One region of the Streptomyces sp. NPDC001135 genome, then DNA from elsewhere that is predicted to be linked to it. Evidence: riboswitches for the same ligand, from Rfam matches in the RefSeq annotation. Region 1 holds a riboswitch; the other holds the start of a gene.

Region 1 (7,854 bases):
CAGCGCCCTGCTGCTCAAGAACGCCGTGGCGCCCGAGGACATCGTCGACTGCCCGAAGTACGTCACGGTCGGCAAGCAGTTCCACAACGTGGAGACCTCCGAACACCGCAACGCCACGTTCTCGAAGGACTTCGCGGAGTCGTGCAACACCGCCTTCATCGGCCTGCGGGGCAGACTCGGCGACCGGGAGCTCGGCGACGTCGCCCGCAGGTACTTCGGCGTCGGACAGGACTGGCACGTGGGCATCCCCTCCTACGACGGCTCGGTACCGGCGCCGAAGGACGAGACCGAGAAGGCCGCCTCGATGATCGGCCAGGGCAGGATCCAGGCCAATCCGCTGATCATGGCTTCCGTCACCGCGACCGCCGTCTCCGGAACCTTCCATCAGCCCACGATCAAGGGCGACGCCAAGGACACGACCACCACCGCCCCGCTTCCCGGCAGGGTCGTCGCACAGCTGCGCGAGATGATGCGCACCACCGTCACCGACGGCACGGCGAGAAGCCTGTCCGACCTCCCGGGTGACATCGGCGCGAAGACCGGTACCGCGGAGGTCTCCGAGGGCGAGCCCAACAACGGATGGCTCGTCGCCTACCGGGGCAACGTGGCCGTGGCGTGCGTCGTGGAGCAGGGAGTCACCGGCGGCGGCTCCGCCGGCCCCATCATCCACGGCCTGCTGACCGCTGTTCCCGCCGATGCCTCCTGAGGGACCGTCATCGCGCGGCAGGCGCGGCCGGCGTGGCGGCGGACGCGTTGCCACTGTGTTCTTTCGGCTCGCGTGTGTCAGGAACGGCACCGCTGCCGTCCGGACTGCCGGCGGCCCGATGTGCCGCGCAGCGCCAGGGCAGCCCGAGGACAGCACCGGGGCCATGGGGCTCCGCGCCTTCCTCCGGGTGACACGCTCGTCGACCGGCGCACCGGGCCGGGCCGGAAGTGACCGGCCGGGGAGCACGGAAGGCATGCGGCGGATGCTATGTTCGCGGCCGCGTGGGCCGTACCGGTCGAGTCCCGCGCCCCATGACGGCAGCAGGAGCATCCGCGTGACCAGCCGAGTTCTACTCGTCTCCCCCGCCACGAGCGTGTCGTTGCGGCAGGCACGGTTCGACGACGGCAGCTCGCTCGACGACGGTGGCGCGGCGCGGGCCCGGGCGGCGGCCGGGTCGCTGCCCGGCGCGGGGCGTGTGGCCGTCTCCCCCAGCACGCGCTGCCGGGAGACGGCCACGGCGCTGGGCCTCGACGGCGCGCCGGTGCCCGAGCTGGCGGGGCTCGACGTGGGCCGCTGGCGGGGCCGCACCCTTCAGGAGGTGGGGGCGGCCGAGCCGGAGGCGGTGGGCCGCTGGCTCACCGACCCGGGCTGCGCACCGCATGGGGGTGAGTCCGTGCGGGACCTGTGCGCAAGGGTGGCGCGGTGGCTGGCCGACGCGCGGGCCGCGGAGGGCCGTACGGTCGCCGTCGTCGAGCCGGAGGTGGTACGGGCGGCCGTCACCGACGCGCTGGGGATGCCCGCCACGGTGTTCTGGCGCCTCGATGTACCGCCGCTGACCGTGACCGAACTCAGTGGCCGGGCCGGGCGCTGGAATCTGCGGCTGGGGCGTCCGCTTGCCGCGCCGGACGCCGACCAGGACCTGCCGTTTGGATCAGGCCGGCTGTGAGGTGGGGTGCCTTCCAGCCGACCGGAGCACGGTCTCGTGCGTGCGGCTGCGAGGCGGAGGAGGGAGTCGACGCGGAGCGTCGGCGAGTGACGACAACGCGCCAGATGTGCGTGCCAGCCCCTGCGACGCCGGGATGATCCAAACGAGAGGGCCCAGGCGCCGGCGACCGGCGGTTCAGGCTGCCGAGTCCCGGTGACGGCGCAGCAGCGCCGCTATCGCGCAGCGCAGGCAGGCGCCGTCGGCGCTCGGCTCCGTGGCTTGGCGGCCGGGGCACGGCGTCGGCGCCGGGTGGGACCGTCCCTGGCAGCCGTCCCCGGAGGCCGCTATCAGGGTTTCCAGGTCGTGCAGGAGCTGTTCGGTGCGCTTGGCCTGCTGGGCGAGCACCCGCACGCGGGCGCTCTGGCCGCCGATCTGCCGTCGGCTGGCGACCAGTTGCTCGTACTCCCGCGGGGTGAGGGCGACCGCGTCGCGGCCACCGAGGGTGATGCGGCGGGGCTGTGGGGTTCTGGCCACTCGGTTCCTCCGCTCCTCGCCCGGGTGACGCGCCCGGTCCGCCGGATTCCCGTGCCCTGCCGATGATCCCGTGCGCGTCGGTGTCCGGAGAACGCCGAAGGGCCCCCGGATGGTTCCGAAGGGCCCTCTGTTGTCCGGAAGGGGTCAGTGCGCGGCCGGAACCGCTCGTCCCCTCCCGGCCGTCGCCGGCTTCGGGTTCAGCAGGCGCTCGGCCAACTCGCCGAAGAGGAGGCCGAATCCGGCCCACAGAGCGGTCTGGATCGCCAGTGCCGAGAGCCGGAACCGCCACAGCAGGGTGGCCGGGAAGCCCTTGGGCACCTCGTTGACGACGGGCAGGAACTGGTAGGCCAGAGCGATCACGACGGCGAACGCGGCCACCGCGACGACCGTCGCCCACCAGGTACCCAGACGGGGGACCAGGCGCTTGCCCAGGAGGGTGGCGGCGATCGCCAGCAGGACGCTGAGCAGCATCATCAGGAAGTACAGGGTGGTCCGCTTGCCGATGGTGTCGGCGTTGCCGACCGACGGCGGATTGGCCGGGTACTTCAGGAACGGCACGACGTACACGGCGAGCAGGGCGCAGCCCGACAGCAGCAGTGCCGTGGCACGCGGGCTGAAGCGGCCCACGCGGCCCAGGGCGAAGCAGAAGGCGAGCGCGGCGATGCCGCCGAAGGCGACGCCGTAGACGAGGACGCCGGTGGCGAGGCCGGCGGTGGACTGCAGGGAGCGGGAGACGACTTCCATCTCGTGCTCGTGGGAGTGGGCCTCCTCGAAACTGATCGCCTTGTCGACGCTCGGCTCACCGAGGACGTACGCCACGACGAGGGCGAGCACGCCGGCCGCGAGGCCGGCGAGCATGCCCCGTACGAGGAGGTTCCGTACGGTTGCGGAATTCATGGGCGTGCGGTGTCCCCTCGCCTCAGTGGCAGGGGAAACCGAGCAGGTGACGGGCGTCGTGCACCCACTCGTGGACGTCCGTGCCGTTGAGCACGGAGGTGGCGCCCTGCTCGGCGCCGACGAAGTAGAGCAGGACCAGCATCAGGATGCCGAAGAAGACCGCCCAGGGAGCAATCGCCTTCAGCGGCAGCTTGGCGGGAACGACGGGGGTGGTGGCTGTCGGCTGGGCGACGGTCTGCGCCATGGCAGAACCTCCTCTGGGAGTTCGCGTCCCATCTCGGTGGTGCACAGGACGACGGCCACGGGTCTGACTCACGGGACGCCGCGGGGGCGACTCGCATACAGTGGCGCGACCGTGCCGGATTCACACCGGCTTCCGTCTCGCCGTCGTCGATATCGGACAGACCGTACCGCGTGTCGCGCGCACGGCCAAGACCGCCTCCGGCCGCCGTGACCTTCCCCCCTCACCAGGCGTGACGGTACGAGGCCGGTGGGACGGCACCGCGGCCGGGACCCAACCCGTCGATTCCGGGCGCGAGTTGCACACGGGGCGCGTCGGCCGGTGGCGTCCTGCGCCGGGCTCGGTGCCGCACCGGACCCACGGGTCAACGGGGATCCGCACGGCGTCGTGGCGGTGTGAAGGTGTACAGGCCGAGGATGTCCGGCTGGGGAGCGACGCCCGGGCCGCCCGCCCGCACCCAGGTCACGATGTCCTCGGTCGCCTCCGGATCGTTGACGAGTCCGAGCCAGACCGGCCGCGCACCGGCGGCCCGGCCAGCCGTGGACGGCTGTACGACGATGACGTTGGCCTGGTCGCACACATCGAGGCAGTCGGAGATCCGCACCGGCACCCGTGCCCTCAGCCGTGCGGTCTGCGCCATGTGATCGACCCCGGTCACCTTGGGAGTGCCACAGCAGCAGTCCCGGCACACGACGACCCGGCACGGCGCCGCGGCGCTCCCCGTCACAGGCCCGCCGGACACCTCTTCCGCCGGCCTCTCGGGCACGCCCATGTCACTCCCCTCCCGGGGAGCTCCGCCCCGGTGTACGTCGAGGAGGCGACCGCGTGAGTCTCTGGCTCCCGGGTCGTCGCCCGCCCGGCCTGCCCGCCCCGGGAGGGACGGAGGCCTGCCGGAACTCGCTCACCGGTCACAGTGGCGGGACCGCGCCGGATTCACACCGGCTTCCTCGGACCGCCGTCGCCCTATGTCGCCGGTCATCATGCCATCACCTCTCGGAGCGCCGCGTGAGCCGTCACCGCCCGCGCCCTCCGCGGCGCGGTGGGAGCGGACGACCGGGCTACCGCCGCACGCTGCCCGCGGGGCGCCGGCCGGCCCGGTGGGCCATGGGGCGTATGTGGGGGATCAGGGCCGGGACTTCGGCGCGGTAGGCGTCGTGGGCGGCGCCGAACTGCCGGGCCATCAGGCCGTCCTCGATCCGGACCCGGCGCAGCAGCCAGGGGACGGCGACCGCCAGGAACGCCACCCAGACGCCGAAGCCGCAGGCCAGCATGGAACCGGTGACCAGGCCGAGCAGCCCGGTGTAGATGGGGTGGCGGACCAGCCGGTAGGGCCCGTCCGTCCGGAGCTCGTGGTGCTCCCGGACCGTCGGCACACTGGCCCACATCGTGCCCAGCGCCCAGCGGGCCCACAGCAGCAGGGCGGTCGAGGCGACGGCGAGCAGTGCGCCCAGGAGCGCCGGCTCGGGCCGCCAGTACTGCAGCCGGCGCCAGAAGCCCTCGGAGTGCCCGATCAGGATGAAGAAGACGGAGACGCCCGCGGCCGGCAGCAGCCGGCGCGGCAGTGTGCGGCGCAGTCCGCGCACCCAGCCGCGCAGTCCGGACCGGCTCTTCACGCCGAAGAGGACAGCGCCCACGACCCAGGCCGCGACGAAGATCAGGACGCAGACGTCGATGGTCAGGACGAGTGCCGAGTGAAGAGAACCCATGCCTCAAGACTGCTCCGCGTACCCAGCCGATCACCACCACCCACGGGTCGATGGAGAGACCCCGCACCGGGCTCCACCGGTCTCCACCGTCCTCCGTCCACGGATGGAGAAGTCACGGGCAAGGCCCGTACAGACACGGAAGTTCGGGCGTGTCCGGAGGGGGCGCTGCTAGCCTGCGCGCAGGTGCTCGGGCGGGACAGGGGAGGAGCTGAACGCCGTGGTCCATGCGTTCGCCGTGTACCGGGACGCCATGCGTGAGGCGTGGGGGGACTGGTGGCTGGCCTGGCCGCTGCTGCAGAAGGTCGCCGTGGGGGACGTCCTGCACGACGCACGGGGATCCGTCCGCGCGGCCGGGACACTGGCCGACCACCGGATCGGCTTCGAGGAGACGCCGCCCGAGGCCCGCGGCGCCTTCCTGTACGACGCCGGCGGCGGGATCGACGTCCGCTTCAAGGCCTCCGGCGCCACGGACCCCCTCTTCACGGCCCTCGCCGACGCGGACGCCGGGGTCCTGCTGCGGTTCGCCCGGCAGCGGGCCGCGCTGGTGGCGTACCAGGGCCTGACCGGGAGCGGCCTGACCGACACCCGCGCCCTGGCCGGCACGCTCGTCCGCCGCTACTGGGAGGGCCGGTGGGAGGCCGGGCTGCTCGCCGTGACCGAGGTGGTCCGGGCCGACGCCGCCGCCGTGCTGGTGGCCGCCGAGGCGGGCGCCTCGGCCGAACTGAGCCTGGCCGCGTCCGTCGGCACCGGGCCGCTGCAACTGCTCGACCTGGCGGGCTCGGCGCGGCTCGCCGGCAGCAGGCACCTGGGCTTCCAGTGGATCGGTGAGGCCCTCACACCCCTCTTCCGGGTCGTACGGCTGCGCGCCACCTGGCTCGGCGGGGTCCGTGAGGAGTACGGGCCCGTGCAGCCGGGACGCGGCCTCGACGCCGAGCCGGTACCGCCCCTGCTGCTGGAGCAGGCCTGCGACGACCCGGCGGCCGTGCTCGAGGCCCCGGCCCAGCCGGCCGGAAGAGCCGGGACCGGGACCGAGCCGGCCCAGGACGCGCCCTGACCGGCCCCGCCCCGCTCGCCGTCCGGCGCGCCGCGGCACGGCTGCACGCCGTCGCCGGGCTGGAGGAGGAACTGCGCCAGTGGCAGGGCGCGAGCCGCGCCGGCGGCCCGCTGGAGAAGCACCACAGCCAGCTGGAGGCGGTGCTCGCGCTGCTCGGCGTGGGCGTGGCCGACGTACGGGCGCGGCTCGCGGACGGGCGCGGCGACGAAGTGCCCGGCCGGGTCCTGGACCTGCACCATGTGTGGGACTACTACCGCACCCGGCTCCTGCTGCGGCGCGTCCGTGACTACCGCCGCGTCCTGGACGTCGCGGACGAGGTGGCGTGGGAGTGCTACGGCCCGGTCCTCGGGCTCACCGGCGCCCGCGCCAAGGAACCCCCGCTGGTCGCGTTCAGCCGGGCGGCCGCGCCGCGCGCCCACCGACGGGGCAGCGCCTACCACGACCTGCTGCCCCGTGGTGGCATCCACACCCGCGAGGGCCGTGAGGCCGCCGCGCGGCTGCCGTTCCCGGTCATCGACGTGCCCTGGTCCTTCGGCTCCCATCTGCCCGCCCTGCTCACGGTGGCGCACGAGGCCGCACACCACATCGACGACGACCGCGGCCTCGGCGACGAGATCCGCCGGCGGGTCACGACGGCCGGTCTGCCCCCGGGGCGTGCCGTCCCCTGGGAGCGGTGGTCGGGCGAGGCGTTCGCCGACGTGTGCGCCGCCGTGCTGTGCGGGCCCGCCTACGGCGCCGTACTCGCCGAACTGCTCGACGCCGGGGACGACGTGGACGAGCGGGACTTCGACGGCGCGCATCCGCCGCCCGGGGCCCGGCTGCGGCTGGCCGGTGCCGCCGCCCGGCTGGCCGGACACCCGGGCGCGCCGGACGACACCGGCGACGGCGACGGCTACGGCTACGGCTACGAGGCCCATGTCGTGGCGGGGGCGCTGGTGCGGGGCGGCTGGTCCGGGCTGGACGGGCTGTCGCTCACCGGCCTCCTCGCGGCCGGGCGTCCGTCCGGCCGCGCGGACACAGGCGAGGGGGCGCGGCGGCTGCTGGCGGGCGGCCCGTCCCGGTGCTCCTCGGCGTCCGGGGTGCTGGCGGCGGCCGCCCTCGCCTTCCAGCGGGATCCGGCCGCCTACGACCGGCAGGGCGTCGGCGAGCGGGCCGTGGCCGAGGTGCTGCGCCTGCGGTCCGCCGGGACGAGGGCGGTGCCTGGCGCGGACCCGTCGGTGACCGGCCGCAGCCGCGCACGCACCGAGGCGGGACGTGCCGTCCTGAACGCGCTGGACGCCACGACGGCGCATTCGGGCCGGGTGGATCGCCGGTGAGCCCCTGCCGCAGCCGGCTCCACCCCTGTTGAATCCTGATCGAAGTCGCTTGACCGGCAGGCGAGTTGACCCGGCTGGGGCTACCCTGGCAAAGGCGCACCGACCGGGCGGGGGACGGTACATGGGCATGCAGTGGACGCCGGCGGTCCTCCACCGGCCGCGGCACGGGCGGGTGCAGTGCGTGCTGTGCCCCTTCCGCTGTTCGCTGAAGGACGGCGAGACGGGTCTGTGCGGGGTGCGCCGCCGGTCCGGGGACGGGCTGGAGACCGCGACCTTCGCGTCGTCGGTACGGCACTGGGACACCGTCGAGCGCAAACCGCTGTACCACTACCGGCCGGGCACACCCTGTCTGACCCTGGCCGCGCCCGGCTGCACCTTCGCGTGCGACTACTGCATCAACCACCGCATGTCCCAGTACGGCCGGGTGGACTCCGTCCGCTGGGACGCCGAGCCGGTGGACCCGGCCGAGGTGACC
Region 2 (7,854 bases), on a different contig from region 1:
AGATACCGAGGACCGGGCGTCCTTCGGCGGCACGCCGGACGAGCGCGTCCGCGAGGCCCCGCTCCCGCAGCCACGCGAGCGCCCGTACGGTCCCGCGCGTGCCCGGAACGACGACCAGGTCGGCGTCCGCCAGTTCCTCCGGACGGTCCACGAACCGCACCACGACACCCGGTTCGGCGGCCAGCGCGTCCACGTCCGTGAAGTTGGACATCAGCGGGATCGCGCACACGGCGACCCGCAGCACGTCCTCGCCGACGGGCGGGATCACGGTGGACTCCCGGACGGTGCCGCGCAGGGACACGCGCAGTCCGTCCTCCTCGTCGATACCGAGACCGTGCCGGAAGGGGAGCACGCCGTACGTCCGCCGCCCGGTCAGGCCGTGGAGCATCTCCAGCCCGGGTTCCAGCAGGCCGGCATCGCCCCGGAACTTGTTCACCAGGAACCCGGCGACCAGCTCCTGGTCCTCGGGCGACAGCAGGGCGACGGTCCCGAAGAAGGACGCGAAGACGCCCCCGCGGTCGATGTCGCCCACCACCAGCACCGGCAGGCGCGCACGGCGCGCGATCCCCATGTTCACGATGTCGGTCCGGCGCAGATTGATCTCGGCCGGGCTGCCCGCACCCTCACAGATCACCGCGTCATACGTGCCCCGCAACTCGGCCAGGCAGTCCAGCACGGGACCGAGGAGCTTCTGCTGACGCCCCCCGTGGTACCCGCGCGCGCTCAGCTCGCCCACCGGCTTGCCCAGCAGTACGACCTGGCTGCTCTGCTCGCCGCCCGGCTTGAGCAGCACCGGGTTCATCAGCGCGGTCGGTTCGATCCGGCACGCCTGGGCCTGCATGGCCTGGGCCCGCCCGATCTCCGCGCCCTGACGGGTCACGAAGGAGTTGAGCGACATGTTCTGCGCCTTGAACGGCGCGACCTTCACGCCCTGGCGCACCAGCCACCGGCAGATCCCGGCCGTCACGACGCTCTTGCCGGCGTCGGAGGTGGTGCCGGCGACGAGGAGACCCCCGCTCACTTGCCACGTCCCTTCAGGCTCTTGACGAGGTGGCGCGCGGCGACCGTGGTGCCGAGCGCGAGGAGGCCGACGCGGCGGGAGAGCCGTACGGCCCGGTCGATGTCGGTGGCCCGGACGGCCCGCCCGGTGTCCCCGTTCAGCACGGGCCGGTGCTCGACCCGGCCGCCGTAGGAGAGCGTGCCGCCCAGGCGTACGCCGAGGGCGCCGGCGAAGGAGGCTTCGACGGGACCGGCGTTGGGGCTCGGGTGCTCGCGGGCGTCGGCCTTCCAGGCGCGCAGGGCCCCCCGGGGGTCGGGTCCGGCCGTGGCGGCGAGTACGGCGGTCAGCCGCGCCCCCGGCCAGCCGGCCAGGTCGTCGAGCCGGGCGGAGGCCCAGCCGTAGCGCCGGTACCGGCGGGACTTGTGACCCACCATGGCGTCCAGGGTGTTGACCGCCCGGAACCCGAGCAGCCCCGGGACCCCGGCCACGGCCCCCCACACCAGCGCCCCCACGACGGCGTCGGAGGTGTTCTCGGCGACCGACTCGACGACCGCCCGGGCGATCCCGTCGGCGTCCAGTGCCTGTGGGTCCCGGCCGCACAGATGCGGCAGCCGTGCCCGTGCCGCCTCGACGTCCCCGGCCTCCAGCGCACGCCCGATCGTGCGGGCCTCGCGGGCGAGTGACGTACCGCCGACGACCGCCCAGGTGGCCGCGGCGGTCAGCGCGAGGGTGGCGGTGGGGGAGGGGCGTACAGCGCGTGCGGCCACCGTGCCGAGTGTGACGGCGCCTCCGGCGCACACGACGGTGTGCAGGGCGCCCCAGCCGCGGTGGTCGTGCCACAACGCGCGGTCCACGGCAGCGGCCGCCCGCCCGAACGCGGCGACCGGATGACCACGGCGGGGGTCGCCGAGGAGCAGGTCACCGAGAAGGCCGGCGGCGGCGCCGTACGCGTACATGCGATCGGCACCCATCGGCTCAGCCGGCCGTGGGTGCAGGAGCGGGCCTGGGTCGGGTCCTTGTCCTTCGGCAGCCGAGCATGGCGATCCGTGTCCTCACTCAGGGTGTCCGCGCCCTGGTTCGACGAGATTCGGCGGTGAGAGTTCCTGGCTTCCGGGGTTCTTCCCCGGTGACAGTGGCGGGACCGCGCCGGATTCGCACCGGCTTCCTCTCTTGCCGCCGTACATGGCCCGGGCAGTCCACCACGCGCCCGGAACGGCCGTCAACTTGCCGTTGACCTGCACGGGGAGAGTGTGCCGATCCCCACATCGTGGGGCGTGCGGGGCAGGGGAAAGGCTCCCCTTCCGCGTGACAAAAGGCTCCCCTTCCGCGTGACAAAAGGCTCCCCTTCCGCGTCACGACGGGAGGGGAGCCTTCAGGGGGTGGGTCAGGGCTTGGCCACGATCAGGTAGATGCCGTACGCCACCGCCGCCGCGCACGCGGCGAAGCAGACGTAGGCGCCGGTGACGGCGAGGCCGGCGGAACCGCCCTGGGCCGCGGCCTTCTCGCGCCGGGCCAGACCGTTGATGCCGAGGGTGAACAGGGCCACCAGGCCCACCGCGAACGCGAGGCTGACGCCGAAGACGGAGCCGAGGGCCGCCCAGTCGATCTTCATGATGCTTCCTTCGGTAACCGGGGTGACCGGGGTCAGACGGTGGCGGCCGGCGGGGCGGCCGGAGCAACGGGCTCGGCTGTGGCCGGGGAGGGGATCGTCGCCGTGAGGTCCTCGGCGAGCGTGCCCGCCGGGGGCGGGGTCACCGCGGCGATGGCGGTGGTCACCACGCCGGCCGGCTCCTCGGTGTCGGCGACGACGTTGGTGTGGTCGACGACCTCACGGCGGGAGATCTTCCAGATCGCGGCGCTCGCGCCGACCAGGAAGACGGCGACGACGGCGGTGCCCCAGTCACCGAGGTCCGTGACGGACTCGGCGCCCGCGCCGACCAGCGCGGCGGCCGGGAGGGTGAGTACCCAGGCGACGGCCATCCGGGTCGCGGTGGACCAGCGGACCACCCCGCCCTTGCGGCCGAGGCCCGCGCCCATCACCGAACCGGAGACGACGTGCGTGGTGGACAGCGAGAAGCCCAGGTGGGACGAGGCCAGGATGGCGGTCGCGGCGCTCGTCTGGGCGGCGAAGCCCTGACGCGGCTCCAGGTCGGTCAGGCCCGTGCCCATGGTGCGGATGATGCGCCAGCCGCCGATCCAGGTGCCCAGCGCGATGGCCAGGCCGGCGGAGAGGATGACCCAGGTGGGAGGGTTGGAGCCCGGGGCGATGGCGCCGCCCGCGATCAGCGCGAGGGTGATGATGCCCATCGTCTTCTGGGCGTCGTTGGTGCCGTGGGCGAGGGAGACCAGGCCGGCGGAGGCGATCTGGCCGGCGCGGTAGCCCTTGCGGGTGGCCTCGCCCTCGGCCTTGCCGCCGATGCCGTAGGAGAACCGGGTGGCCAGCAGCGACGCGAGGCCCGCCACGACCGGCGCGGCGACCGCCGGCAGCAGCACCTTGGTGACCAGCACGTCGCCGTGGACGGCGCCGAAGCCGGCGGAGGCGACGGTGGCGCCGATCAGACCGCCCATCAGGGCGTGCGAGGAACTGGACGGCAGACCCACCAGCCAGGTCAGCAGGTTCCAGAGAATCGCGCCGACCAGGGCGGCGAAGATGACCTCGGGACGGATGCCGGTCTCGTCGACGAGACCCTTGGAGATCGTGTTCGCGACCTCCACGGAGAGGAAGGCGCCGACCAGGTTCAGGGCGGCGGACATGGTTACCGCGATCTTCGGCTTCAGGGCGCCTGTGGAGATGGTGGTGGCCATCGCGTTCGCGGTGTCGTGGAAACCGTTCGTGAAATCGAACGCGAGTGCGGTTACCACCACAATCGCGAGGATCAGCGAGAAGCTTTCCATTTACCCAGGCAATCGTTCGAGGTCATTGGCTGGACGACCGTAGGCAACCTGGGTGAACGGAAGATGAACTGAGGCGGGCGTGGCGGTGTCCGAGTGGGGGGAGTGGGGTTTCGTTCGGCCCCCGCGGCCCAGGCGCCCCATGGCTACCGGCCCCGCGCGAGGGTCCGCAGCCGGCTCGCGGACCCGTTGAAGAGATTCTGGTCACCCGGCAGCCGGCCCTTGGTGCCGTACTGCCAGATCGTCCAGTACTGCCATCCGCCCGGCAGCTTCCCCGGACGCGAGGTGCCGTGGCGGGCGATCCACAGGGGGTTGCCGGAGAACGCGCGGCTGTTGCCGGTGCACAGCTTCCACCACTGGGTGGTGGTGTAGATCACCGGGCGGCGGCCGGTCCTCCGCTTGACCTCGTTGCTGAAGGACCGGATCCAGCGGACCATCCGCCTCCTGCCCATCCCGTAGCACTTGTGCTTCTTGTCGTACGGGTTGTACTCGATGTCGAGTGCGGGTGGCAGCGTCCAGCCGTCCGCCCGCCAGCCCCCGCCGTGCCGCACGAAGTACGCGGCCTGCTGGGCGCCGGAGGACTTGTCCGGCCGGGCGAAGTGGTAGGCGCCCCGGACCAGGCCCGCCTTGCGGGCGCCGTCGTACTGCTGGGAGAAGTAGGGGTTGCGGTAGTCCGTGGACTCCGTCGCCTTGACGTAGACGAACCGCGCGCCCTTGGACCGGGCGGCCGGCCAGTCGACGCGCTTCTGGTGCGACGAGACGTCGTGTCCGTGGGGCTTGGCCGGTGCCCGGGTGCCGGCCGCCGCGGGCGCGGTGCCCACGAGGGCGAGCGCCGCCGTGGCCGCCACGAGGACACCGGCGCGGCGACGGAGGCGAGTGCGTTCACGGGCCATATGTCTCCCCGGGTCGGCGGACGGGAGAACGTCCGGCGGGCAAGGCAGACCATTGAAGGCCCGGCGATCATCGAATCTGCGCCTCATGTGCGGCGATTCCCCCCGATCTCCACCCGTTCGGGGGTGCGCGCCCGCGGCCTGGAGCGACCGCCACTCCCCTCTCCGCGGGTGCGGCTGGCAGGATCGCGGCATGGCTGAACAGCGGCGGGACGCGGAACGGGAACGGATCTGGGCGCACCTGGTCGCGACGGCGCGGCGGACCGTAGCCGACGGGCTGGTGGTCGGCACCTCCGGGAACGTCTCGGCACGCGTCGGCGACCTCGTGCTCGTCACCCCGTCGGGCGTGCCCTACGACCGGCTCACCCCGGACGACATCACGGGTGTCGACCTGGCCGGACGCCAGGTGCTCGGCACCCTGGTGCCGACCAGCGAGCTGCCCCTGCACCTCGCCGTCTACCGCACCACCGACGCCCGCGCGATCGTCCACACCCACGCCGTGCACGCGACGGCGGTCTCCACGCTCGTGCCCGAGCTGCCGCCCGTCCACTACATGGCCGGCGCCCTCGGCGGCCCCGTCCGTGTCGCCCCCTACGCCACCTACGGCACCGACGAGCTGGCCGAGAACATGCTCCGCGCCCTGGCGGGCCGCTCCGGCTGCCTGCTGCAGAACCACGGCACGATCACCTACGGCGCCGCCCTCGACCAGGCCTACGACCGCACCGCCCAGCTGGAGTGGATGTGCCGCCTGTGGCTGACGGCCTCCTCGGTGCCGGGTCTCACGCCGTCCCTGCTGACCGAGGCACAACTGAGCGAGGCCGGGGAACGCTTGAAGGGATACGGCCAACGGAGGTGACCCCTTGCCGCGCGACTCGTTCCGCTCTTTCTCGACTGCCTTCACTTCGCTCCGCCGCAACGGCGCTCAGCCACGGCGGAGGCGTCCGGCGGTGCCGGACCCGCCCGCACCCCGACGCTCCTCGTCCGGCCCCACCCTTCCGCTGGCCGGTGGCAGCAACCCCCACGACACTGGACGCGTGCGCCCCGTCAAAGCGACCGCCGCCGCCCTCACCGCGGCACTGGCCGCCGGCATGGCCTCCGTGGCCGTCGGCCGGCTCGCCAGCGACGCCGCGCTGAAGGCACCCGCGGGCCGTCCGCTGCCCACCGAGCCCCGCCTCACCGTGCACGGCACGGCCGCCGGCCGGATCGCGCTCACCCGCGACCTGGCCGCGCTGCGCCCCGGCACCTACGGCCTGGCCGGCGACGGCTCCCACGCGGTCGTCGGCCCCGTCCTGGAGGCGGCCCGGCACACGGCCGACACCGTCGTGCGCCGCCTGGAACGCGTCACGCACGGCACGTTCGCCCCCGGCGACGCGGTGTGGCTCACCCCGAACCTGTACATCGGCGATCCGTCCGCCGCCCTCGGCCTCGACCACGCCGACATCGACGTGCCCGGCGAACTCGGCGAACTGCCCGCCTGGTTCGTACCCGGCCAGCGGGACACCTGGGTGATCGCCGTGCACGGCCTGGGCACCACCCGGGAACAGGCCATGAACCTCATGGGCTTCCTGCACGCCCGCAGGCTCCCGGTCCTCGCCCTCGCCTACCGCGGCGACCTCGGCGCCCCGCGCCCGCCGGACGGCCTGAACCACCTCGGCGAGACCGAGTGGCGGGACCTGGACGCGGCCATCCGCTACGCCGTCCGGTACGGCGCCCGCCGGGTCGTCCTGCTCGGCTGGTCCACCGGCGCGACCATGGCCCTGCGCGCCGCCGAGCACTCAGCGGTGCGCGAGCGCATCGCGGGACTGGTCCTGGACTCCCCGGTGCTCAGCTGGGAGGCCACGCTGCGCGCCCTCGCCCAGGCACGCCACACCCCGCAGCCGCTGCTGCCGCTCGCCGTGCGGGCCGCACAGGGCCGGGCCGGCCTGCACGCCGACCGGGTCGTCGAGATCACCGACCCCGGCCGGCTCGCCCTACCGACCCTGATCTTCCACGGCCCCGACGACCAGGTGGCCCCCTGGGAGCTCTCCCGCCGGCTCGCCCACCGCCGTGCCGATCTGGTCGCCCTGCACACCGTGGCCAGGGCCCCGCACGCGGCGATGTGGAACGCCGACCCGAAGGAGTACGAGGAGCGGCTGCGCCGGTTCCTGACCCCCCTGATGTGAGGGCCCCCGGGTCTCCGGACGCAGGTCCGCGGATCCCCGGTCCACCCGGTGCGGGGCATTCCGTTTAAGGTCGTACGACTGGCTTGATCACCCCACCTCGCCCCGCACCGAACCCCGTGCCTTGGCCAGCCCTGTGGCCCCCCGTGACATTCCGTTTGGGTTTTCGGACCGTCAACCGGAAGACTGCACCCGTGACGTCCCGTATCCCGCGCGACTCCAGGCTCCGACTCGTCCGACCGCGACCCCTGGCCGCCGCCCCCAGAGCTGTGAACCAGCGGCGCCCGCGCCGCCCCGCACCCCGGCCGCCGGAGGGCACGCCCGCCCCGGCCGAACTGGCGAGAATGGCACGCACCGGGCTGGCCGGCCCGGTCCGTGTGGCCCGCTGGGCCGACGCCGCACTCGGCCCCGGCAGCGACGGTGCCACCGCCGACGGCAAGGCCACCCTCTCCGCCGTCACCGCCGAGCGCGCCGCCGCCGACCTGGGCCTGAGCGCCGCCCAGGTCCGCGCCGACTGGGACACCGCACGCCTGGCCGGACTCGTCGAGGTGCACGGGGACAGCGCGCGCCCCGGCTGGCGGCTGCGCGCCTGGGACCGCGACGACAGCGCCGTGCTGCGCGGCTGGGTCGCCCTCTTCGACGCCTGGTCGCTCGCGTCCCCGGAACCCGAGGGGCACGAGCCGGCCGCCGTCGCCGAGGTCGTCTCGGCCATGCCGCAGGTGCTCTCCTTCCTCCAGCTGTCCGCGGGCCCCGTCCCGGTCGAGCAGCTGCTCGACCTGCTCCAGCAGCGGGTCACCGAACTGCGCACGGAGCGCTGCGAGGTCCCCTACGGGCCCGGCACCGACCACCCCACCGGCTCCGGCCCCACGCGGCCGACGGTCCCGGGAGCCCGGCAGCCGGTCGCGCCGCTACC

Evidence for each region. A riboswitch is a leader RNA that binds a small molecule or an ion and turns the genes downstream of it on or off. The one in region 1 is predicted to bind cobalamin.
Region 2: another riboswitch for cobalamin. It lies ahead of ACWC94_RS25565 (cobalamin biosynthesis protein); the one in region 1 lies ahead of ACWC94_RS20045 (CbtB domain-containing protein).

The regions. Positions count from the first base shown of each region.
Region 1 covers NZ_JBSFKD010000015.1:131,902-139,755, forward strand. The annotation lists gene ACWC94_RS20025 (penicillin-binding transpeptidase domain-containing protein) at 1-706, shown strand, start outside; gene ACWC94_RS20030 (histidine phosphatase family protein) at 1,041-1,652, shown strand; gene ACWC94_RS20035 (hypothetical protein) at 1,827-2,165, opposite strand; gene ACWC94_RS20040 (CbtA family protein) at 2,310-3,062, opposite strand; gene ACWC94_RS20045 (CbtB domain-containing protein) at 3,085-3,306, opposite strand; cobalamin riboswitch at 3,343-3,484, opposite strand; gene ACWC94_RS20050 (hypothetical protein) at 3,668-4,075, opposite strand; cobalamin riboswitch at 4,132-4,251, opposite strand; gene ACWC94_RS20055 (methyltransferase family protein) at 4,362-5,009, opposite strand; gene ACWC94_RS20060 (hypothetical protein) at 5,227-6,063, shown strand; gene ACWC94_RS20065 (hypothetical protein) at 6,204-7,379, shown strand; gene ACWC94_RS20070 (radical SAM protein) at 7,507-7,854, shown strand, end outside.
Region 2 covers NZ_JBSFKD010000022.1:95,162-103,015, forward strand. The annotation lists gene ACWC94_RS25560 (cobyric acid synthase) at 1-1,021, opposite strand, end outside; gene ACWC94_RS25565 (cobalamin biosynthesis protein) at 1,018-1,971, opposite strand; cobalamin riboswitch at 2,076-2,216, opposite strand; gene ACWC94_RS25570 (hypothetical protein) at 2,385-2,612, opposite strand; gene ACWC94_RS25575 (anion permease) at 2,645-3,895, opposite strand; gene ACWC94_RS25580 (lysozyme) at 4,039-4,785, opposite strand; gene ACWC94_RS25585 (class II aldolase/adducin family protein) at 4,976-5,638, shown strand; gene ACWC94_RS25590 (alpha/beta hydrolase) at 5,817-6,944, shown strand; gene ACWC94_RS25595 (hypothetical protein) at 7,286-7,854, shown strand, end outside.